DNA from 2 places in the Virgibacillus salidurans genome. Region 2 is predicted to be linked to the other one. Evidence: riboswitches for the same ligand, from Rfam matches in the RefSeq annotation. Region 2 holds a riboswitch; the other holds the start of a gene.
What was found. Region 2 has a riboswitch for S-adenosylmethionine ahead of KFZ58_RS13600 (CaiB/BaiF CoA transferase family protein). Riboswitches for the same ligand answer to the same signal wherever they lie in the genome.

Region 1 (12,926 bases), 1.2 Mb from region 2:
TATTGTAAATAAAATAAACGTAAATTAGAAATGCCCTTAATAGATAAAAGGGATAAAAACAGTGCATTGAAGGCGAATGATCGATAGAAACATAGAAAAATAGATGTTGGCATGTATTTTGCTTATAGAATGGTGAAGGGTTGTAGAGATATTTTTAATATTTAAGGTAATTGCTTTCAGTAAATTGATACAAAAATCAAGGAGGTTTTTATTTTGGTTTTACCATTTAAACATGAACCATTTACTGATTTTAACGATGAAACAAATCGAAAGGAATTTGATGCTGCACTCAAGGAAGTGAAAGAGCAGTTAGGACAGGAATATCCATTGGTAATCAATGGGGAGAAAATTTATACGGATGATAAATTGGTTTCCGTTAACCCTTCCGATAAAAATCAAGTCGTTGGAAATGTATCGAAAGCCACAAAAGCATATGTCGATCAAGCGATGGAATCAGCAGAAGGTGCTTTTAAAAAATGGAGAACATGGACGGCGGTAGAACGTGCAGAAGTGCTGTATAGAGCAGCTGCAATTGTGCGTCGTCGTAAGCATAAGTTTTCCGCATGGTTGGTATACGATGCTGGTAAGCCTTGGGGGCAGGCTGATGCAGATACAGCAGAAGGTATTGATTTTATAGAGTACTATGCGCGCCATATGATTGAGCTGGAAAAAGGGAAAGAAATTAATGATCGTGCGGGTGAAGAAAATACGTATTTCTATCAGCCGATGGGTCCAGGTGTTACCATCCCGCCATGGAACTTCGCATTTGCGATCGTAGCAGGTACTACTGTTGCGCCAATTGTAGCGGGTAATCCTGTGCTCCTGAAGCCATCTGAGAATACACCGGTGATTGCATATAAATTAGTAGAAGCACTGGAAGAAGCAGGCCTGCCAAAAGGTGTGGTAAATTTTGTACCAGGAGATCCTGCGGAAATTGGCGATCATCTCGTGGATCATCCGAATACGCACTTTATTAACTTTACTGGTTCTCGTGCAACTGGAATCCGTATTATCGAACGTGCAGCAAAAGTACAAGAAGGGCAAACCTTCCTAAAACGAGTGGTTGCTGAAATGGGTGGAAAAGACACGATCATCGTTGATAATAACGCAGATCTGGAACTTGCAGCTCAATCCATTGTGCATTCAGCATTCGGTTTCTCCGGACAGAAATGTTCTGCCTGCTCAAGAGCAATCGTGCATAAGGATGTGTATGAAGACGTGCTCGGACGATGTGTCGAATTGACAAAAGAATTAACAGTGGGCAACACGAGTGAAGAAGATGCATACATGGGTGCTGTTGTTAATCAAAAACAATTTGATAGTATCAGTAATTATATTGAAATTGGTAAGCAAGAGGGGGAACTTGTTGTTGGTGGAGAAACGGACGATACCAAAGGTTATTTCGTTCATCCGACTATCTTTAAAGATGTGGATCCACAAGCACGTATCATGCAGGAAGAAATATTCGGTCCGGTTTTAGGATTTGCAAAAGCAGAAGACTTCGACGAATTGCTTGAGATTGCAAACAACACGGAATACGGCTTGACTGGTGCGGTAATCTCAGACAATCGTGAGCATTTAAACCGTGCGCGCTATGAATTTCAAGTGGGTAACCTCTATTTCAACCGCGGATGTACCGGTGCCATTGTCGGTTATCAACCGTTCGGCGGATTTAAAATGTCCGGTACAGATTCCAAAGCAGGAGGCCCGGATTATCTCACACACTTCTTGGAAGCTAAAACATTATCGCAACATTTCTAAAGAAGGCTAGAATAATTGTGACAATAGGGTGCACCTATTGTCACTTGTTCCTAATTTTAATGTAAGAAGTTACCTGAAAGGAGCCGCCAGCATGTCCAATCTAACAAGAGATTTTTTCATAGGCTTATCAAATAATAAATTACTAAATAAGAGTGCCAAAAAATGGGGTTTCCGTATGGGTGCGGAAAAGTTTGTGGCGGGTACCACAATTGAAAGCGTTACAGAAACGGTCAAGGAACTTAACCATCATGGAATAAGCTGTACGCTCGACCGTTTGGGAGAATTTGTATCCGAAAAAGAAGAGGCCATTGAAGCGAAAGAAGAATCTATTCGTCTCTTAGAAAAGATCCATGCAGAGGATATAGATTGTCATATATCGGTGAAGTTAACACAAATGGGGTTGGATATTGATCAGGAATTTTGCATCCAAAATTTGCAGGAAATTTTGCAAGTGGCAGCTCAATATAATATTTTTGTCAATATCGATATGGAAGATTATGCGCGTTATCAGCAAACCTTGGATGTACTTCAAATCTTAAGGACAGATTATGAAAACGTAGGCACGGTTATTCAATCTTATCTATGCCGAACCGAGGTAGATTTGGATAGCCTTAAAGATGTACGTCTCAGGCTGGTAAAAGGGGCTTATAAAGAAAGCGAGGAAGTTGCCTATCAGAACAAAGTGGACATTGACCGTAATTTTGTAATGATTGCTAGAAAAAGACTGCTAGGAGAGACATTTACTTCTATCGCAACACATGATCATCATATCATCAATGAATTGAAAGCGTTTATCCATGAAAATAATATCGACAAAAATACGTACGAATTCCAGATGCTATATGGTTTTCGAAATGACATGCAGCACGGGCTCACAGATGAGGGTTATAATTTCTGTACCTATATTCCGTTCGGCACGGAGTGGTTTGGGTATTTCATGCGCCGTATGGCCGAAAGACCACAGAATATTAATTTGGTTTTGAAGGATACCTTTTACACGAAAGATAATAAGTTGAAGAAAAAACCAATTATTGCCGGGGTAGTGGCTGGGGCGTTGGTGTTGGCATTGTTGAGGCGAGGGAAGAGATGAATGGGAGAATAGCAAGACAGTAGAATGGCGTATCAGTTAATATATAAGCCATAGCGATTATGCTATGGCTTTTCTCATAAGGTTTCTAAGATCTTATTGAAACTTTCTTCTTTGTTCTTCGTATATTTAGAAGGAAAGTATACTACAAATCTGTTATCATGGAAAAAGAATAAAAGAAACATAGGGGGGAGTTAATTTTTGGATAATGAAAGCAATAGGAATCCCAAACAAGTAGCGCAGTTGAAAAAATTCGGCAGGCGTTTCGGTATCGTTATTGGAATACTACTACTTCTTCTCATCATCGGATCGGTTGCATTCCACTGGGTTACAGATTACATATGGATGGATAACCTTGATTTTGGAGGAGTGTTTACGACTATCCTAGGAAGTAAAGTGTTGCTCGGTGTAGCGGGCTTTATCTTGTTCTTTGTGGTTACATATTTCACTTTTTTCTTGATTATCCGTTCTTATACCAAGCATTTTGATTCGCATCAGCTACCACCGATTATTCTGAAGCGAAAAATAATGAATGCCATTATGTTTGGTGTTTCTCTTTTGGCAGGACTGATTGGGAGTACGGTCGTACAGGGGATCGGCTGGGAGCCTGCGCTCAAACTTTTAAATCATGCTTCATTTGGGCAAGCGGATCCGTATTTTAATATGGATATTTCTTTTTATATGTTTGTTCTGCCGTTTCTGGAATTTATTGTTTATCTTTTACTTGGTTTAAGCATCTTTTTCCTGATTGTGCAGATTGGCTCTTATTCAGTATTTAACATGTACCGAATGAGTCGTTCAGCCCAGTGGCATATGGGAGTAACTCTAGGAATTATTGGGTTGCTTTTAGCTTGTAATCATTTGCTAGCGCCATATGGTACATTGCTGACAAATCAAGTAAACCTTTTTCAGCAAAGTGTTGTGCACGGGTTGAGTTATACGGATAATCTTATCAACATACCAAAAGCCTATATTCTCGCCGCAGTTGCAATTATTGGAACTGTTTGGGTGATTATTGCACTGCGAAAAGGGAAAATCCAAGCCATGCTAATCCCTGTTGTTGCATATGTTGGATTGGTAATTGTAGGACAACTGGCATCTGTTGGTGTACAGCAGTTCCTTGTATCACCGAATGAGTTTTCACAGGAAGAGGAGTATCTGGAGCATAATCTTAATTTCACACGTGCTGCTTATGATCTTAATGATATGGATGTATCCGATCATCCAGGTGATGGCACGTTAGATGAAGAAATGGTGGAAGATAATGAATTAACCATTAATAATGTACGGATCAATGATTCAAGACCATTGCTTGATGTATATAATCAGCTTCAGACATTCCGGACCTATTATCAATTTAACGATGTTGATATTGACCGATATGAAATCGATGGTGAATATGAGCAGGTTTTTGTTGGGGCAAGAGAATTAAGCACAGTTGATTTACCAGAGCAAGCACAAACCTGGGTGAACCGGAATCTAAGATATACACATGGTTATGGAGTTACCATGAGTCATGTTAACGAATTAACCGCGCAGGGTCAGCCGGAATATATATTACAAAATCTTCCTCCTGAAGGGGATTTGGACATAACACGTCCTCAAATTTACTATGGGGAAGAGGCTTATCCGAATGTAATTGTTAATTCAGAAGTGGATGAATTTGATTATCCTTCTGGTGATGAAAACGTATCGAGTCGGTATGAAGAAGATTCGGGTATTACGTTAGATGGGATTAATCGGGCGTTATTTGCTTTAAAAGAGGGATCATTTCGGATGTTTGTCTCCGATCAGATAACAGATGAGAGTCAGTTTCTTGAAACCCGAAATATCATGGACCGTGTTAATCGAATCGCACCATTTTTCGAATATGATTCAGATCCGTATATTTTTGTTCGTGATGACGGCAGTCTTGCTTGGATGATGGATGCATATCTAACAGCTGAAAGATATCCATACTCGGAATCCTATCAGGAAAACAACAATTATATTCGAAATTCGGTAAAAGTAACCGTGGACGCTTACACTGGAGAAGTGGATTTTTATATAGCAAATCCGGAAGATCCATTGCTGCAGACATATGAAAACATGTTTCCTGAACTCTTCACAGAGGAAATTCCAGAGGACGTGCGGGCTCATTTCCGCTTCCCTGAAAGGTTGTTTAATATTCAGGCATCCATCTACGGCACCTATCATATGACCGATCTTGAAATGTTCTATAACCGGGAAGATGCGTGGGAGTTCCCGACAGAGAAATACTTTAATGAAGATATTGAGATGGAGCCTTATTATGTAACAATGAAACTACCTGAATATGAAGAAGAAGAATTTATTTTGATGATGCCGTATACACCAAGAAATCGACAAAATATGATTGCCTGGATTGGTGTGCGTAATGATGGAGAGCATTATGGTGAAAAATTTGTATATCGTTTTCCAAGACAGGAAAATGTATACGGTCCGCAACAAATTGAAAATCGTATCAATCAGGATAGTACGATTTCTCAGGAGCTGAATCTCTGGTCACAAGGCGGATCTGAAGTCATACGTGGGAACTTGCTCGCCATTCCGATTGAAGATACGGTCATGTATGTGGAACCAATTTATATTGAATCTTCCAACGAGACGTCACTTCCTGAAGTGAAGCAAGTTATCATCGCCTACGATGATCATATCGTCATGGAAGCCACATTTGAGGAGTCGCTTGAGCAAATGTTAAATCTTGTAGATCCGGATCGTCAGCCGGATGAGGAGCAAACACCTGAAGAGACAGCAGAGCCAGGTGAACAGGAACAGCAAATTTCAGAATCAGATGAGATATTACAAGAGTTCTCAGATCTGTTTAATTCCTACCAGGATGCGCTATCTGAAGGAAATTGGAACGAGGCTGCAGAAATTATGACAGAGATAGAAGATAGACTAAATGAAGAACAACAATGATTGTAGTAGGGAAAAGGGGCTCCGATAATATTTGGAGCTCCTTTTCTAATTTTACTGTATTTAAATTTTCAAAACCCACTTGACTTATCGGATTAATTAAAATACACTATACATTATAACTAAATATTCTTATCAAGAGAAGCTGAGGGATGTGGCCCTATGAAGCTTCAGCAACCCCTGATTAGTGTCAGGAAGGTGCTAATTCCACCGGGAGTAATTCTTGGGAGATAAGAGCGGAATATCAAAGTAAAGCCCTCTTTTCTCATATAAGAAAAGGGGGCTTATTTTTATGGTTACATACAGAAGTTCTTAGCTAAAGAGGAAAGTTTAGAAAAAAGACAAATGATAAGAAAGGATGATCACATGAGTGAAATTGTTGTGCTATCGGGAAGTCCTTCTGAATTTTCGCGATCGGAACAAGTACTTAAATACTTAGGGGCCTTACTTCAACAGGAGTATTTTTCAGTGACTCATATTTCTGTTAAAGACGTGCCAGCTGAAGACGTATTCCAAGGGAAGTTTGATAGTCCGGCCATTCAGGAAATTACGGCATTAGTCCAAAATGCAAAAGGTATTATAGTTGGATCGCCGGTGTATAAAGGTGCATATTCAGGTGTTCTAAAAGCATTGCTCGATATCCTCCCGCAAGATGTACTCAAGCACAAACCAGTACTTCCGCTGATGACAGGGGGGAGTCCGTCGCATTTGCTAGCAATCGAATACGCTTTGAAACCGGTGTTGGCCACATTAAAGGGGCATAATTTAAAAGGACTTTATCTGCTTGATAGTCAAATAGATAAACAGCAGGAAAATCCAATTATCGATGCGGACATTTTACAGCGCACGAAAAAGCAACTTCAATATTTTATCGAAATCGTTAACAGACAGGCGTCAGCAGTGTTTTTTACTTAAATAACGAAATTTCAAGGAGGAAAACATATATGGCTAAAAAGAGGATTTATTTAAATGCGTTTGATATGAACACGCCTGGGCATCAGTCCCCTGGTTTATGGACCCATCCGGATGATGAGTCATATCGCTATAAAGATAGCGAATACTGGATTGAACTTGCTAAATTGTTGGAAAAGGGACGGTTTGATGCTGTATTTCTTGCGGATGTATTAGGTACTTATGATGTGTATAAGGGATCACGTGATGCAGCTGTAAGTCAAGGGGCACAGGCTCCAGTCAATAACCCTTCCTTGGTAGTCCCTTTAATGTCAGCAGTTACAAAGCATCTTGGTTTTGGCGTAACAGCATCTGTTACACATGAGCATCCTTACACTTTTGCACGCAGAATCAGCACATTAGATCATCTAACTAAAGGGCGGATCGGATGGAATATTGTTACTTCTTATCTGAAAAGTGCCTCTGTCAATATGGGATTGGAAGGCCAAATTAAGCATGACGAGCGATACGATATAGCAGCAGAATATCTGGACGTTGCCTACAAACTTTGGGAAGAAAGCTGGGAGGACGATGCTGTTAAGGTAGATAAAGAAAATGGCATTTACACCGATCCTAACAAAGTTCATGACATTAATCATGAAGGGAACTATTTTAAAGTACCTGGAGCGCATTTGAGTGAACCATCTCCACAGCGTACTCCTGTTATTTATCAAGCAGGAGCATCTACGAAAGGTCGCGCATTTGCAGCTGAAAATGCCGAATGTGTGTTTATAGGTGCACCAACGATATCTGCAACGAAAGACACCGTTGATAAGTTACATGCTGATATCAAAGAGGCAGGGAGATTACCGGAAGAGGTGAAAGTACTCACAATGTTTACACCGATAGTTGGTCGAACAGAAGAAGAGGCTGTGGCAAAATTTAATGACTATAAAAATCATATTAGCCATGAAGGTGCGCTCGCCTTATTCGGTGGATGGACTGGAATAGATTTAACTGCATATGACCCAGACGAAAATTTACGCTATGTAGAGAGCAATGCAATCCAATCTGCAGTAGAAAACTTTACGAAGATAGACCCTGATAAACCATCAACCGCAGAAGATATTAAAGAATTTGTAGGAATAGGCGGAATGGGGCCGTATACTGTCGGATCACCGGAGCAGGTGGCCGACACGATGGAAGCATGGGTGAATGAAGCTGGAGTTGATGGTTTTAATATTGCTTATGCGATAACTCCAGGAACATTTAAGGATTTCGTTGAATACGTAGTACCAATTCTACAGGATAGAGGATTGGTTCAAAAAGAATATGAAGGAACTACACTCAGGGATAACTTATTCGGTCAAGGAGACCAACTGCCGGATCATCATCCCGGGAAGAATACCAAAGGCGTGTTGGTGAATTAACTTTTTCGCGTAAAGAGCTAAAAGAACCTGCTACCACTTAATCAGTGAGCACAGGTTCTTTTTTAATTTTAACAGTTGACATTTCACCATTAAAGACTATACACTTAATTCAACAAAGTTGAATATAAATATATAAAGTTGAATAGAATTGAACTAACAAACTAATATTTTTTGTAAGCGTATTCTTATATAGAAGGAAAATGTTTCATCATCTATGATTAATAGGAGGGGAAACCATGAAGAATTGGCCAGATTTTGTTCAAATAAAAGAAGTGGCACCTCGAGACGGTTTGCAAAATGAAAAGAGCTGGATTTCAACTGACGATAAAGTTGCTTGGATTAATATGCTTTCCGAATCAGGCGTTAGGGAGATTGAGTATTCCTCGTTTGTCCATCCGAAATGGATACCGAATCTTTCTGACGCCAGAGAAGTTGGAAAGCGGATAATCAAACATCCGGGTGTCTTCTATTCGGCGCTTGTCCCAAATAGGAAGGGGCTTGAACATGCGCTGGAAGCTGGGATTGATGGGGCTTCGGTGTTTATGTCAGCAAGCGAAACCCACAATAAAAAAAATATAAATAAAACAATAGCAGAAACTTTTCCCGTAATGCGTGACGTTATCCAAGAGGCGAAACAAGAAGGAAAACGTGTAACAGGCTATGTTTCAACCGTATTTGATTGTCCGTTTGAAGGAAAAATAACGCCTGAAGAAGTTATCCGTGTTTGTGATCAATTGTTGGAATATGGTGCAGATGATATTTCACTTGGAGATACAATCGGTTCGGCTGTTCCTTCCCAAGTGGATCAGCTGCTTGAAGCGGTGTTATCCCGCTATCCGAAAGAGAAAATTATCATGCATTTTCATGACACAAGAGGAATGGCTATCGCTAATATTATGCGATCCCTGCAATACGGCATAACTCGATTTGATAGTTCTGTTGGAGGCTTGGGCGGTTGTCCTTATGCACCGGGAGCAGCAGGCAATGTAGCAACAAATGATGTGCTGTATCTCCTGCATGGTTTAGGTGTGAAAACAGGGATTCAGGAACGTAAAATACAAGAGGCAGCATTATTTATGCAGAATAAATTGGGAAAGGAATTGCCAAGTAAGACACTTGCTCATTATGTAAGTACGGCCTAATCGATCATATTCATGTGTTAAAGGTTTAAAGATTCTCTCCTTGACTGTAAAGCCGAGCTATTCTATGATTAAAGGCATATATTCGACTTAAATGGCAAAGGAGAGAGTTACCATAAATCTTGATAATATAGGTAAAAAAATAAAACAAATGCGTGCACGCAGCAAAAAAACACAACAGCAAATTGCAGATGAATGCGGCATCTCCAAAAGCTTATTATCCAAAATCGAAAACGGCCAAGCCGCTTCTGCAATCGCTACATTATCCAAAATCAGTGATGCTCTAGAGGTTCCTCTCTCATGGGTGCTGGATGACAAATCAGAACAAGAACTGGTACTACTTTCAAAAGCAAACAGACAGTCTAAAATTGGAGACGAGAATATGGGCTACTCCTATGAGTTGCTCGCGAACAGATCCCAATATAATGGTGTAGAACCAACCATTGTTCACGTGACACCTAAACATACGAACCATCGGCAAGAGACCTATACCCATTCCCAGGATGAATTTATATTTATTCTCGAAGGTGCAATTTACTTGTATTATGATGGAGAAGAGCATTACATGGAAAAAGGTGACAGTGCCTATTTTCAAGGATCAAAATCCCATTTATTTATCCCTGTGGACAATGAGGGTGCTAAAGTATTGACATTATTTATTGATAGTACGATTTAAGAGGATTACTCTGAGGGACCCGAATAGAAGGGTTCTTTTATTTCTAGAGGTCCTTTAAAATAAATTCACGCTTTTCTACCCCTAAATTCTTAATTTCGCCGATTATAGTAGTGAAACACCCTAGCTGTTTCTATAGCAATAATCGAAATGAAATTTGATTTGGGGGTATTAGTGTATAAAAAAATTAGTTTTCGCCATTAAAATGGTGTGAATTTTATGATAATATAGGTGTCAAGATTTGGAGTATTTAATTCAAAAAGTGACGGAGGAGTCTCCATGGATAAATCAGTAATTTTCCACCGTTTTAAGAGTTTTGCTGTTAATGAGTGCAGAGGATCAAGCAATTTATATGAAATTTTGTCTGAAAGAACAGCTGAAGATGAAGGGTTATTAGAATTGTGCACCAATTCCCAGGGAGGGCAACCAATTCCGAATTTATTTTTTGGTGCTGTGCATTTTCTTTTACTAAAAGGTACATCACATCATTTGAAGAATTTTTATGGAAGCATCACAGATACCCCCGAGAATCCAAATCAATGTTTTCCCTATCTCAAGGATTTTTGTAAGAAATACAGTGATGAAATAATTACAGTAATGCAACGTAAATTAGTCCAAACTAATGAGGTTAGGCGTTGTAGTTACCTTTATCCCAGTTTTTGTTTTGCATATGAGAAAGTGCAGAAGCCCTTGGCGTTGATAGAAATAGGAACGAGTGCTGGCTTGCAACTGTTGTGGGATAAATACAGCTACACCTATAAAACAGATGATGTATATGGAAATAATGATTCTATTGTTCAAATTAATGGGGAGGTGGAGGGGAGAGGTTTCCCGCTTTTACGTAAGAATAGTCCGCCGGTTGCATCCAGAACAGGGATTGATTTACATGTAAGTGATCTAAATGATCCTGATGATTTCTTGTGGTTAAAAGCGTTAATTTGGCCGGAGCACAATGACAGACGGGAATTATTTGAACGCGCGGCAAATTATGCCACAAGGAACCATTTGAATTTAATCGAGGGAGACGGGGTCGCGTTATTGCCTGAGATCATTAAGGAAATTCCTAAAGATTCAGCAATAATTGTGTTCCATACACACGTAGCGAATCAGTTTTCAAACCAGGATAAATTAATGCTTTTAGAAGAAATAAGAAATATGGGCAAGGAGCGGGACACCTTTCATCTATACAATAATATGTGGGACGGTGAGTTGCATCTGGACTACTATCTGGACGGCAATGAACACAATTTTATTGTAGGAGAAACAGATAGCCATGGTCGGTGGTTTACATGGAATTTGTAAAAGATTTATAGGGAGAAAAATGGTTTGGAAGAGAAAGACTCAATGAAAGAAGTTATTTTCGAGTGAAAAGTTAAAGGGAGTAAGTTGGAGTATTAATTTCTGTGATATTCTTTTTTATCCAAATCAATATAAACGATCCAGTGGTCAAGGTTGTATACTTTCACAAAAAGCGAAGAACAAATCTTGCTATTAACTTTACATACTGGTGTATCAGACTTCTTTTCCAAGATTTCGGTCACCATGAACCGCTCATGAGGACGTTATAGGCTGCATTTCTAAGATTTCGGTCGTCATGAACCGCTCATGAGGACGTTATAGGCTGCATTTCTAAGATTTCGGTCCTCATGAACCGCTCATGGCACCCGTTAAGGCTGCATTTCCAAGATTTCAGTCGTCATGAACAACTCATGGCGCCCGTTAAGACTGCATTTCCAAGGTTTCGGTCGTCATGAACCGCTCATGGCAACGTTATAAGCTGCATTTTCAGGATTTCGGTCATCATGAACAGCTCGTGGCGCCCGTTAAGGCTGCATTTCCAAGATTTCAGTCGTCATGAACAACTCATGGCGCCCATTAAGACTGCATTTCCAAGATTTCAGTCGCCATGAACAGCTCATGGCGCCCGTTAGGATGCTTTTCCCAAGATTTCGGTCGCCAAGAACCATTCAACAACATATTATTTTCCACTTGGGTCATATTCATCATTTACAAGCCTTGTAACTTTAGTCGATTCTTCCTGTTCAACTTCGGCCTTGGTTGCTTTTTCACCATAAGAATCTTCTTCATCCATACCCGGGGCAACAACACTCTCCGCTCGTTGCTTTCTTTTCTTTTTATCCACATAAATCCCTCCAATCTCTTTTATTTTGCTTAAAAGAAGGAAAATTATCATGGAGGGTTGTTTCCAACAAAAATATAAAGCTTTATAAATCTTCAGAGTTGATGACGGTAAGCGGACGCATCATGTCATAATCCTCATGTTCTAGAATGTGGCAATGCCAGACATAGTCTCCGGTATAGGGAGAAAATTTAGCAATAACACGAGTGATCTGTGCGGAAGGTGCTGAAACCGTGTCTTTCCAACCTCGTTCATTTGGTTCTGGAGCTGTGGCCTTTCCTGTAAATACAATTCTTCTATCTTCATTATATTGGTCCAGGTCAAATGGACGTCGATCTAACATTTGAAATTGAATTAAATGAATATGAATCGGATGCGCAAATCCGGTAATGTTAATGAAAGACCAAATCTCGGTATCGCCTAACCGAGGTTTTTCTGTGACTGGATCCATCCATTTTTTATTATCCAGCAGTAATAAAGGGCGTCCAAATTCGTCGGTAGAACCGATTAGCTTTAAATTTCGCATTGTCGTAATGTTGTTCCTCTTTAGGGAAGGGATACGGGATAATATTCTTGGAATGGTACTATGATCCTTACCTGAAAGAGGTACGTTTACGTTAAATTGCATTACTTCATCCGTTTCGTCTTCGGGATCAGCATCTGGGCCAAGGTCATTTTTTAAAATAATTGTTTCACCGTCATGATTTGAAAAATCCAGGATGACATCAACTCGTTCTGCCGGTTCCATTGCCAGTTTGTTTATTTTTACTGTCTTTTGCATCAGGCCACCATCTGAACCAATTTGGTAAAAAGACTGCCCTGAATCAAGCGATAGTTGATAACCTCGTGTATTCGATGCGTTAAGGAT
Region 2 (12,926 bases):
ATCCATCTACGTATGAAATCATCACACCAGAAATGGTAGGTGTCCATTCCAATACGCTTTTCCTTGGAAAACATTCGGGTCGTCATGCGTTCCAGGATAACGTAAAGAAGTTGGGTTATGATTTATCAGAAGAAAAACTCAAAGAAGCGTTTAACGAATTTAAACTACTGACAGATCATAAAAAGGAAGTAACCGATGATGATTTGTTTACCATCTTAATGGAAGTGCAAACGGATATGGATAAAGTAGACAAATACGAATTGGAAATGTTCCAGGTGCAATACGGAACAGCGAATATCCCAACAGCTACTGTACGTTTGAAAACGCCAGAAGGAAATGCGGTTGAAACAGCTTGTACAGGTAAGGGCAGTGTAGAGGCATTGTATAAAACACTTGATTCCTTAATTGAAGAGGATTTGAAATTGGTAGATTACCAGCTTAACTCTGTTGGCGGTGGAAAAGATGCACTTGCCGAATCACATGTACAGCTTGAGATCAATGGCGAAAAAGTGAATGGCAGAGGAGCTGCCCAAGACGTGATAGAAGCATCTGCAACTGCATTTTTAAATGGTGTGAACCGTTATATTGTGCAGCAGAATCAGGCGGTGAAGAAGGAAGTAGTGAAATAGAGGTCAGCGGTTAGAAGTCAGATTTTGGAAAATGGTGGAAAAATTGTTTTCCAAATTCAATATATCGCATTAGATATTTTGGCAGATAAGAAAGTTTTATACTTTCTTATCTGCATAATTGGAACGAAGCTTTGCTTTAAGAGCTTGCACTCCAAAGTATAAGGGTTTTTAATAAAGCAAAGAACGCTTTCTAAGAATTCCTTTAACAAAGCCAAGTTTTCGAAAATATAGGGGAGGGTTTATGATGAATAAAAACATTATTCTGCTTCCGGGCGATGGTGTTGGAGGAGAAATTATGGAAGCTGCTGAAGTCGTATTAAACACAATTGCCAGTGAATTTGACCATACCTTTACATTTGACCAGCATAAGATTGGCGGAGACGCGATTGATCATCATGGGGTTCCATTGCCGGAGAATACGATCAAAGCGTGTCAAGAAGCGGATGCGATTTTACTGGGTGCTGTTGGGGGAGAAAAATGGGACTCTTTTCCCGCGCATCTGAGACCTGAAAAAGGATTGTTGGGGATCCGAAAGACATTGGGGTTATTTGCTAATCTTCGCCCGGTAAAAGGTTTTACCCCTTTACTTCATGCCTCCCCATTAAAAGAAGATGTGATTAATGGCAGTGATATTTTAATCATTCGGGAGCTGACAGGCGGGCTTTATTTCGGCAAGCCAAGTGAAAGACGGGAAGATGGAAACGCCGTTGTTGATACCCTTTATTACCAGCGGAGCGAAATGGAACGGATTATTGATAAAGCTTTTCAAAGCGCGCGTCTTAGAAATAACCATTTAACATCTGTTGATAAAGCGAATGTCCTGGAATCCAGCCGCATGTGGCGCGAAATTGTTGAGGAGAAGAGAAAGGATTACCCGGATGTTACGGTAGAGCATCTGCTTGTTGATGCTGCGGCAATGAAGCTGATCACACAGCCGGATCGTTTTGACACCATCGTTACGGAAAATTTATTTGGCGATATTTTAAGTGATGAGGCATCAGTCTTAACTGGATCCCTTGGGATGTTGCCGTCTGCTAGTATACGTTCCGATGGTGTCGGACTATATGAGCCTGTTCATGGTTCAGCACCTGACATTGCCGGAAAAGGAGTTGCGAACCCACTAGGAATGATCCTCTCAAGCGCACTTATGCTAAGGCACTCATTCGGGCTGGAACAGGAAGCTGCTGAGATTGAAGAAGCTGTCAATGAATGTCTGGAGCAAGGGTACCATACCCCTGATTTGCAGATGAAGGATGGCAAGCAGGTAGGGACACAAAAAATGACGGAAATGGTTCTTGAAAACCTAACGACGAAAAGTGTTTGCAATAGTATTGGTAATATGTATGCTTGATGATTCGATCCATTGGATATCAACCGGAAGAGAAAGAATCAACCCAAGCATGAAAAGTATCAACCCAATAAGGCAGAGGAGGTTTTAAAATGGCGAAACCGGAAACAATCATTTCTAAAATTTGGAATAAACATGTCGTGCATGAAGAGGTAGGAAAACCGGATTTAATGTATATTGATCTGCATTTAGTTCATGAGGTAACCTCTCCTCAAGCTTTTGAAGGGCTGCGTTTAAACAATAGAAAAGTGCGCCGACCGGATTTAACCTATGCTACCATGGATCACAATGTTCCAACAAAAAATAGGGACGTGATTAAAGACCAAATTTCCAAAAAGCAAATGGAAACATTAAGGCAAAATTGCAGGGATCACGATATCCCATTAGCAGACATGGCGCATCCGGACCAAGGTATTGTTCACGTGATCGGTCCGCAGCTTGGATTAACCCAACCTGGAAAAACAATTGTCTGCGGTGATAGTCATACATCCACACATGGTGCGTTTGGCGCCCTCGCTTTTGGGATCGGCACAAGCGAAGTTGAGCATGTGTTGGCAACACAGACGTTGCAGCAGGAACAGCCAAAATCATTGAATGTTCATGTAGAAGGCGATTTGGGGCCAGGGGTGACGGCTAAAGATTTAATTCTGGCAATCATTGCGAAATTTGGAGTGCGATTCGGCACAGGCTATGTCATGGAATATACAGGTGATGCGATTCGGAATTTATCCATGGAAGGTCGCATGACGGTATGCAATATGTCCATTGAAGCTGGTGCAAGGGCAGGGTTAATCAGCCCTGATCAGAAAACAATTGATTATTTAGAAGGAAAAGAATATGTGCCTGAGGGTGAAGCTTTTACCCAGTTAGCTGATCAGTGGTTAAGCCTTGCTACAGACGAAGGTGCTGTCTATGATAAGACCGTAACGATTAATGCAGCAGAGATTGAACCACAGGTCTCATGGGGAACGAACCCGGGTATGTGTGTACCTGTTAGTGGAGCAACGCCAAGCTTAAGCGATGTTGATCATAGGGAAGATGTCGAGCGAGCCTTAGAATATATGGGATTGGAAGAAAATCAGCCGATGACATCCATTGCAATTGATCATGTGTTTATCGGTTCATGTACGAATTCACGTATAGGCGATTTGAAAAAAGCAGCTGCCATTGTTGAAGGAAAACAAGTACATCCGGGTGTGAGAGGCATCGTTGTACCAGGTTCATTCGGTGTCAAACTGGAAGCGGAAAAAGAAGGACTGGACACGATTTTTAAACAGGCGGGCTTTGAATGGCGCCAGTCCGGCTGCAGTATGTGCTTAGGGATGAATGATGATATCGTCCCACCGGAGGGAAGATGCGCATCGACATCCAACCGAAATTTTGAAGGAAGACAGGGGAATGGGGCCCGTACCCATTTGGTAAGTCCTGAAATGGCGGCTGCAGCTGCGATAGAAGGTCATTTTGTGGATGTCCGCAAATTTGCAGGCGTACCTAACTAGGAGGTGTATGTTATGGAAGCAATTCGGGAACACAAGGGATTAGTTTACCCTTTAAACCGAACAAATGTTGATACGGATCAGATTATACCGAAACAATTTTTAAAACGTATTGAACGAACCGGATTTGGTCAATTTCTCTTTTATAATTGGCGATTTGATGATAACGGGAATGAGCGGGATGATTTTGAATTAAACAACCCCACGTACCAAGGTGCATCGATTTTGTTAGCCGGGGAGAACTTCGGCTGCGGTTCTTCTAGAGAGCATGCACCCTGGGCATTGTTAGATTACGGTTTTCGTGTTATTATAGCTCCGAGCTTTGCTGATATTTTTTACAACAATGCCTTAAAAAATGGAATTATTCCAATTCAACTGGACGAATCCATGTTAAATCAATGGATGCGCCAGGCTGAAGAATCTACATTGGTATTAGATGTAGATCTAGAAGGGCAGCGGATCGTTGATGGGAACCAACATGAGGTGAATTTTGATATCCCGGCATTTCATAAGGAAAAATTATTAAATGGATTGGATGAAATAGCCTTAACCTTAAAGCTCGAGGATGAAATTGAGGCATATGAAAAAGCTTTAGGAAAATAATGAGGAGAGTGAAACCATTGGGGATTGCTTAACAGGTGAAAAGGTTCGTGCGGCGATGGAAAGCTTAACACCCATTGTCCATCGCACACCTTTACTAACATCAAAGACGACCAACAAATTACTCGAAAAAAATATCTATTTTAAAATGGAGAATCAACAAAAAACGGGCGCATTTAAGTTCAGAGGTGCCAGTTTTAAGTTAATGCAGTTAACGGATGCAGAATTAAAAAATGGCGTTATAACTGCTTCAGCTGGAAATCACGCACAAGGTGTTGCCCATGCTGCGGCGAAATTAGACGCGCGTGCAACGATATTCATGCCTGAGAAAACGCCACTAGCAAAAGTACATGCAACAAGAAACTATGGCGCTGATGTTGTGCTTACTGGAGAGTCGTTTCAGGAAGCCTATGAAGCCTCCATGAAAAGACAGATGCAAACGGGAGCTGTTTACATTCATCCGTTTGACGATTATGATGTCATGGCAGGCCAGGGCACGATTGCCATGGAGATGCTGCATCAGGAGCCGCTTCTGGATACGATTATTGTCCCCATTGGCGGCGGAGGACTTATAAGTGGTATAGCAGTTGCTGCCAAGCATATAAACCCAGCTATAAAAATTATTGGTGTTCAAGCAAATGGCGCATCTGCCATGCATGATAGCTTTCATAGTCAAAGTGCGCGGAATTTGAAGTCTGTTTCTACTATTGCTGAAGGCATCGCTGTAAAACAGCCTGGCAAAAATACATTGCCGCTAATTCGTAAGTACGTTGATGATATTATAACCGTTTCAGATGAAGAGATCGCTTCTGCTATCGTTTATATGCTCGAGCGGAACAAGACATTGATGGAAGGTGCAGGCGCCGCGTCTCTAGGCGCACTATTTGCACATCATAAGGATATTGCGTCACGTCATTGTGGTGTTATTGTCAGCGGCGGAAATATGGATATTGGAAATTTACCAAAAATCCAGCATCTTGCTGAGAAATTGCATCATTCAGCGTGAAAAAAGGGATCATTCTGAAGGATTGTAGAATGAAGGCAGAAACAGTCAATCGATTTCAGCCTTCATTCTTCTTAAAGTAGTAAATTTCCTTCTTGACATTTTTTTCTGAATAAGGTAATATACGTATCAATAACCATAAAAAACTATATAAATATTCCTTATAACGAGTCAGGGGAGGAAACTGGTCTTATGATCCTGCGGCAACCGTTACAAATTATGCTTTTTTGTAAGATGGTGCTACTTCCAGCAAGCATTAAAGGCTTGAAAGATGAGGAAGAGTGCGTGAAATTAAAACCTCTTCCAAGTTGGTAGAGGTTTTCTAAATTTTAGGTATGCGTATGAAACGTATATCTTTAAACTAAGTAATCCTATTAGAAAACTAATGAATGAATCGATGAAAAAATTAAATAGTATTATTTCTTATCCAGAGTGGTGGAGGGACTGGCCCGACGATACCCGGCAACCATTAAGTTGGCTTATCAGCTTAACAAGGTGCTAAATCCTGCAGGAGCGTAATCCTGAAAGATAAGAAGAGAAATATATGAAGCTCTCTTCTTAGGAAGGGAGTTTTTTAATATAAAAATAGAACAGTAAAAAGAAGGTAAGTACATTTGATTACGAATAAATAGGCATATTCTATGTTTGACTTATTATTTATTTTAATATGCCTTAATTAGTAGAAATGAAAAAATAAAAATATTACATAAAGGAGTGCTAATTATGGGTGCAATTGATGGTATTAAAGTAATTGAAATTGGAACTGCCATTAACGGACCGTACTGCGGACAAATTTTGGCAGATCATGGCGCAGAAGTTATAAAGATTGAGGCAAAAGATGATATAGGGCACAAACGAACACCTATTTATAAGGGGTTAAGTCTTCATTATACTTCAGTTAACAGGAATAAGAAAAGTATTGCATTGGATTTAAAATCTGAAGAGGGAAGGGATGTCCTGTATCGGCTTATTGAAGAATCCGATGTTCTACTAACGAATTATGCTGCCGGAGTACCTGAACGTCTTGGATTCGGGTATGATAAGGTGTCTCAAATAAATCCACAGATTGTAATGACCCATATAACCGGGTTTGGACTGACGGGTTCATTTCGTAACAAAAAGGCCTTTGATCCCATCATACAAGGAATGAGTGGAATCCTTCATTTAACAGGAGAACCTGATGGGTCACCATCAACGATTGGAGTATATTTGGCAGATCACTTTACACCTTTACAGGCCGCATTGGGAACATTAATGGCCTTGTATTCTAGAACTATAACTGGCAAAGGACAACTTATTGATGTTTCCATGTTAGATTCTATGGTTTCTACACATGCATTTAATTTCTCAGACACTACTTTAAATAAAGTAAGTCACAAGCGGACGGGCTCAAGAATCTCTTACACATTTTCTGGTATATTCCCTACGAAAGATGGATATGTTGTTATTGCTCCGCTCTCCGATGAAATGTGGGATGGATTTTGTGAAGCCATCGACCGTTATGACTGGAAAACAGAGCATTCGAAATATTGGGATATGAATAAGCGCTTGGATGATTTCGACATACTGGAAGAAGGATTTGTGAAGTGGTCCATTCAATACTCTACTGAGGAAGTGATTCGTATTCTTGATGGTGTAGGTGTACCATGTGGTCCGGTCAGTACGATAGAGGAAGTAATTGATAGTCCGATTACAAAAGAAAGAGATATGATTTTGCCGCTTAAAATTCCCGGGTACGAAGAAATAATGGTACCTGGTGTTCCAATAAAATTTAATGAAACACCACATAGGGCTGTTTCTCCCCCACCGTTTTTAAGTCAAAATGCTAATGAGATATTGAGTAGTCTCGGGTATTCAGAAGAGGATATTTCAAGGATGATTGATGAGGGAGCGGTTGTTCGGTATGAAGATAAAGAAGTTGGAAAATAAAGTTCAAACGAAAAATTCTAAGATATTATGAATGTATTAATTATCCTTTAAAAATTAGTAGCTTCATTTGAATTTGATGAGTATTGTAAAAAGGAAAATTAACATTTGCTTGAAAAGAGGTTATTAAAATGGAATTTGTAAAATTTGAGTTAGAGGGTTCTATTGGTATTGTCACGATAGACCGTCCTCCTGTAAATTCTTTAAATTTACAAGCGTATGATGAAATTAAGAAGACTTTTGAAATGATTAACAGTGACCGTACTGTTCGAGTAGTTATATTAAGAGCAGAAGGAAAAGTATTTATAGCAGGCAATGATGTAAACGATATTTCTTCTATAACCAGTGATAATTATTTAGAATACAAGCAACACGTACTAGATTGTATTCAAGCTGTCTATAACTGCCGTGTCCCTGTGATTGTAGCATTGTCCGGGGCATCCGTGGGTGCTGGGTTGGCTTTAGTATCTAGCTGTGATCTTATTATTGCATCAGACAGAGCAAAAGTTGGAGTTCCGGAAATCAATATTGGTCTCGTAGGAGCCGGAGATGGACCATCAAGACTTGTACCGCATAAAGTTGTCCGCTATCTTGGATTAACCGGTGAATACATTTCTGCCTCTGAGCTAAGACATTACGGCGGAGTTCTTGATGTAGTACCAGATGAAAATTTAATGGATCGTGTACTTGAAGTAGCAAGAAAAATTGAAAAGAAAAGTCCGATGGCAGTTGAACATTGGAAGCAATACTTAAATAAAATAGAGGTTTACAATAAAGTTGAAGATGACGGTGATCTTAGAACCCTTGCTATTATTGATAAGGAAGATACAAAGGAAGCAGTGAATGCATTTCTTGAAAAAAGGGAGCCTAAATTCAAATAGTAAATTTAGAAAAACCAATCTTATTTAAATGAAGCGTGATAACTTTGCGCTTACTACTTAAATCAATTCCAACAAAGGAGAAAATGTGCACTTCTCCTCCATGACTCTAGTAGTGTAGCTCCTACAGTGCTGCAAGCTCTTGAATATATCGGAGGTTTATGATCCACACATGATCCACTCTATATTGAGAGAGGATAAACAGCTAGGAAACAGTCAATGTGTAATGTCTATGTGTTATAAGGCCACGAAGATACCTTAAATTTGGAACCCCTCTTGGTTTAGGGTAATAGGGGGGATGCAAATTTAGAACGCTAGCAAGTTCGCGTTAAGCTTGCGTTCACAAGCACGGCCTCATTTATAAAGATACTGCCTATGTCAGTTATTTAATCAATATTTAAAAATTAAATGTTTGTTTCTAAGTTATCTTAAAATTAGGCTCAAACATCATATACGTGGAGGAATTTATGGAACTTAAAACTCTAGTTTGGATAGGATTTATTTTGTTTATGGCTGTGATGTTTGGAATAGGTTATATTGCCTCTAAGAAAACGAAAACTATGTCTGATTTTGCAATTGCTTCATCAGGTTTAGGGCCGGTGGTGCTCGGTCTTTCTTTCTCAGCTACCGCTTTAAGTGCTGCAACGTTCATGGGATATCCAGCATATTCGTACACTTGGGGGTTCAGTAATTTATGGATTATGTTAGCGATAATAATAGGTGCGTCTTCTGGTGTTTTAATCGTTGCAAAACGAGCAAAAAAGATCAATACAAAACAAAAATCATTATCCTTGTCAGACTGGCTTGGTGATTTTTATAATAGCGACATCATTCGTGTGGGAACAGCTATTATAATGTTATTTAACATCTTCTATATAGCCAGCCAATTTGCTGCAGGAGCTCGCGTTGTCCAATACTTTCTTGATTTACCATATGTTACGGGATTAATTATAATTGCTGTTGTTGTTATGGCGTATGTATTCTTTGGAGGTACTATAGCTGATATTTATACTGATGCTGTACAAGCAGTCTTGATGTGTATTGCTGGTGTAGTTGTGTTTATATCAGGGATCATTATTTTTGGTCAAGGAAATATTACAACAGCGTTTTCAAATATATCAGTTAATTTGCAGAACCAGAATCAGCAGTTAGTGGAAACGTTTAACACACAATCACCTTACTTCTATTCGTTAAGTGCAGTGTTAGGAATCTTTGTCATTCAAGCAGGAGTTGCATCTTCTCCCCAGCTTTTTAATAAGGTTTTAGCATTAAAAAATGAAAAAGATCTGGGAAAGATGTTATTAGTCTTTTTTATTACAACTCTTTTAAGTGTAGTTGTAATATTCGGAGGATTATATGCGCGTGTAGCGTTACCGGAATTAGAAACTACTGATTTTGCATTAATTGCATATATCGAATTTGCCTTTCCGATCATTGCATCCGCCTTCTTAGCAATTGTGATTCTTGCTGCAGTTATGTCAACGACGGATGGTTTGTTTGTTGTTCTTTCGACCGTTTTTGCAAATGACATCTTCTTAAAATTTTTTGTTAAAAAAGGAATAGTAAAGGTTGATGATAAAAAAGCGAATAAAATTGCAATGTGGATTAGTAGGTGGGCTGTTATTCTTGTTGGTTTAATAGCAATGATTATTGTGTTTAACCCGCCAGAACACTTGGCAGACATTTTGTGGATAGGTGTTTCCGGAGTATCAGCAGGATCTCTCGGACCAATAATATATGCAGTATACGGCAAAAAAACTGGAAAAGCTATTACCCGATTAGCAGAAGTTTCCATGGTTGTTGGTTTACTCTCATATTTAATTCTTTACTTCGGTGGCATTGAGAGAAGTGTAATGGCTTCAGGTGGTTATGCTACTCTGATAGGTGTAGCTACAATATGGATAGGATCTTTCTTAGTAAAATCTACGCCAGAGGTTGCGGACGAAGGAAATTATTCTGAAACAGTAAAATAACAGTTATTTTACTGAGTTATATGAAGGGAGGTGGGGTTATGTGGGTTAATCCCATGTTAACGATTTGGCTTTATAGTTTAATAGGAGGATCAATCGTTTTTGTATTAGCATTATGGAAATGGTACTTTAAAGATTAATTTTTACTCTAACATAACAAACAGAATACTTGCTGCTTGGTGTTTGGAAAATCTATCAATCTACTATGGTACTAGTAACACATGATATTGATGAATCAACGCATTTATGTGATCGGATTATCATGCTTCGGGGTCAGCCAGGTGAGATCGATAGAAAAATAACAATTAAAGAACAACGTCCTCGTGCCAGAGGTAGTTCGTTATTGGCAGAAATTATTTTAGAAAGTCTGAATCTAAATAAGAATCGGGCATAGTGATTTGATCTTCTCCAGATAAAAGATGCAAATCATGATTGTGAAAAGAGGACTGACAAAATCAGGCGCTAGAGGCAGGTTTCATGAGCATATTTTTACAAGAGACTCAAGTAGCAAATCGAATTCAATGAATCTAGCATACGTAAAGCGCCTCTTAGGCTCGAGGCGCTTATACCTTTTATCCTCTCTGTTTCTCATACATGCGTAACTCATTAAACCGTTTCGTTTCTTTCACAACAACCCCGGATAATAGTAATAAACCAACTAAGTTCGGAATTGCCATTAACCCATTGAAAATGTCCCCAAAGTTCCATACTGTGTCAAGAGACAGCGTAGCCCCTGGTATGATCGCTAATACAAAGATAACCCGGTAAATCATGGTTAAGTTATCGCCAACCAAATACGTAAAGCACTTTTCTCCAAAATAAGCCCACCCAACAATGGTGGAGAAGATAAAGAATAATAGTGTCACAGCAACGATAATGTCACCACCTGCAGGAAGTAATGCTTCGAAAGACTGTGCGGTGAGCGCGGCACCTTCCACACCTGTTGCATATAAGTTCGCCATGGTTAGGGCAAGGCCTGTAACCGTACAGACGATAATCGTATCAATGAATACTTGTGTCATGGAAATGAGTGCCTGACGTGCAGGGATATCCGTTTTAGCAGCGGCAGCAGCAATACCCCCTGTACCAAGTCCTGCTTCATTGGAAAACAGTCCGCGAGCAACCCCCATTTGGATGACCGTTCCAATTGCCCCACCAGCAACAGCTTGCCCCGTAAACGCATCCGAGAAGATTAATCCAAAAGCAGCAGGTACTTCACTGAAATTTATAAAAATGATGACGAAACCTGCAATGATATAAAAGACAATCATAACCGGCACGATGACACTAGTCACGCGCCCGATACTTTTAACTCCGCCGATAATAACCAGTCCAACGAGAATCGCGAACACAAGACCTGTGGCCCAAAGTGGTATGTTGAACACATCATTGGCAACACCAGCAGCCGCATTTGCCTGGATCATATTACCAATCCCGAAGATCGCTGCAAACACGGCAAAGATGGCAAACAGTATAGCAAGCCATTTTTGTCCAAGTCCTTTTTCGAGATAATACATCGGCCCGCCGGACATTTCCCCTTTGGCGTTTTCTTGCCGATATTTTACACCGAGAATCGCCTCGGAATATTTCGTCGCCATCCCGACAAGTGCTGTGATCCACATCCAAAACACGGCACCAGGGCCACCTGCCACAACAGCTGTTGCTACCCCTACAACATTTCCTGTCCCAACAGTGGCGGCTAAGGAAGTCGTAAGCGCCTGGAAATGGGAAATATCACCTTTGGAATCTTTATCCTGTTTGTTAAAGGTGATTTTCAGTGCATAAGGTAACATTCGAAACGAAAAGAACATTAATCGTACTGTTAAGTATAACCCCGTTCCAACTAATAAAATAATTAACGGTAAACCCCAGACAAAACTGCTTATTTGTCCACTTATGTTTTCAAGCCATTCTAACACCATATCCCCTCCTTTAAATTACTTTTAAAGGTATAGGAATATTAAGAAAATGTCAATACCTCCTATATTTTGCCGAATGTGAAAAGTTAATTAATTATACTTTCAAGTGGGCGTTTAAAAGAATGGGTGTTATTTAGTTATATAAAACAGAAAAGAAATTAGGAGGAGACTCCACCCAATTTCTTTCGCAATGAAAATATTAAAATCACCTTATAACTTATACCCGGTTCGGCTCTTAAACCGTTTCAAAATCACTGAGCTCTCCACACGGGTAATCCCTTCCACCGCATATAATTCATTATTAATAAACACTTCCAGCATCTGAAAATCTTCCACAAGCACATGCATATGCAGGGTGCTTGGACCAGTCATTTGGTAGATGCTTGCTACGCTTGGATTGTCGGCGAGATTTTGTGCTACTTGCTGCAGTTGTTTTGGTTCTACATCCACTTCAAAGAAGGCAGACACTTTTTTTCCGGCCTTTTCTGAATTAATGACAACGGTAAATTTTTCGATGACACCTTCGTCTTTGAGACTTTGAATTCTATCTTTAACTGCAACACGGGATAAACCTACTTTTTCCGCTAATTCCACGTAAGAAATCCTACCGTCCTCTGCTAGTATTTCAAGTAATCTTTTATCGATATCATCATTTTTCATTATAGTGACTCCTATATATAGTTTATGCTATCAGCATAACACAAATTGAAAGTGAAAGTTAGTTAAAACAATTAAAATGAAGGTTGCTTATATAAAAAACTTAATTTCTGATTGACAAATAGGATGTAATTTCGTACCATATTATATAATTCAGAGAAATTATTAGTGATGAAGGAGCGATTTATGATGATGCCTTTTACGAACCAATCTCAACCTTATCCTGTTACACGAAATGCAACATATGCAAAAAACGGTATGGTAGCAACATCACAGCCGCTAGCCTCACAAGCCGGGTTGGAAATTTTGAAAAAAGGAGGCAATGCGATTGACGCAGCAATTGCTACTGCAGCTTGTCTGACTGTTGTAGAGCCAACTTCAAATGGTATCGGCAGCGATGCATTTGCACTTGTGTGGACAAAAGATAAACTGCATGGACTGAATGCAAGCGGTCGGTCTCCTAAAAGTATATCGATCGATAAGGTGAAAGAAAAGGGATA

Region 1: it holds a riboswitch for S-adenosylmethionine, as region 2 does, so the genes downstream of both, ssuE (NADPH-dependent FMN reductase) here and KFZ58_RS13600 (CaiB/BaiF CoA transferase family protein) in region 2, are expected to answer to the same signal.

Annotation. Positions count from the first base shown of each region.
Region 1 covers NZ_CP074373.1:1,422,943-1,435,868, forward strand. Annotated here, with positions in the region: gene pruA (L-glutamate gamma-semialdehyde dehydrogenase) at 214-1,761, shown strand; gene KFZ58_RS07450 (proline dehydrogenase family protein) at 1,853-2,851, shown strand; gene KFZ58_RS07455 (UPF0182 family membrane protein) at 3,050-5,788, shown strand; SAM riboswitch class I at 5,915-6,022, shown strand; gene ssuE (NADPH-dependent FMN reductase) at 6,152-6,700, shown strand; gene KFZ58_RS07465 (LLM class flavin-dependent oxidoreductase) at 6,730-8,106, shown strand; gene KFZ58_RS07470 (hydroxymethylglutaryl-CoA lyase) at 8,343-9,248, shown strand; gene KFZ58_RS07475 (helix-turn-helix domain-containing protein) at 9,340-9,921, shown strand; gene KFZ58_RS07480 (DUF2332 domain-containing protein) at 10,198-11,220, shown strand; gene KFZ58_RS07485 (hypothetical protein) at 11,897-12,061, opposite strand; partial or broken gene KFZ58_RS07490 (multicopper oxidase family protein) at 12,144-12,926, opposite strand, start outside.
Region 2 covers NZ_CP074373.1:2,638,850-2,651,775, reverse strand. Annotated here, with positions in the region: gene KFZ58_RS13625 (2-isopropylmalate synthase) at 1-629, shown strand, start outside; gene leuB (3-isopropylmalate dehydrogenase) at 874-1,980, shown strand; gene leuC (3-isopropylmalate dehydratase large subunit) at 2,070-3,476, shown strand; gene leuD (3-isopropylmalate dehydratase small subunit) at 3,489-4,076, shown strand; gene ilvA (threonine ammonia-lyase) at 4,132-5,079, shown strand; SAM riboswitch class I at 5,235-5,354, shown strand; SAM riboswitch class I at 5,497-5,611, shown strand; gene KFZ58_RS13600 (CaiB/BaiF CoA transferase family protein) at 5,800-7,005, shown strand; gene KFZ58_RS13595 (enoyl-CoA hydratase/isomerase family protein) at 7,134-7,883, shown strand; gene KFZ58_RS13590 (sodium:solute symporter family transporter) at 8,348-9,853, shown strand; gene KFZ58_RS13585 (hypothetical protein) at 10,056-10,244, shown strand; gene KFZ58_RS13580 (alanine/glycine:cation symporter family protein) at 10,423-11,769, opposite strand; gene KFZ58_RS13575 (Lrp/AsnC family transcriptional regulator) at 11,980-12,429, opposite strand; gene ggt (gamma-glutamyltransferase) at 12,616-12,926, shown strand, end outside.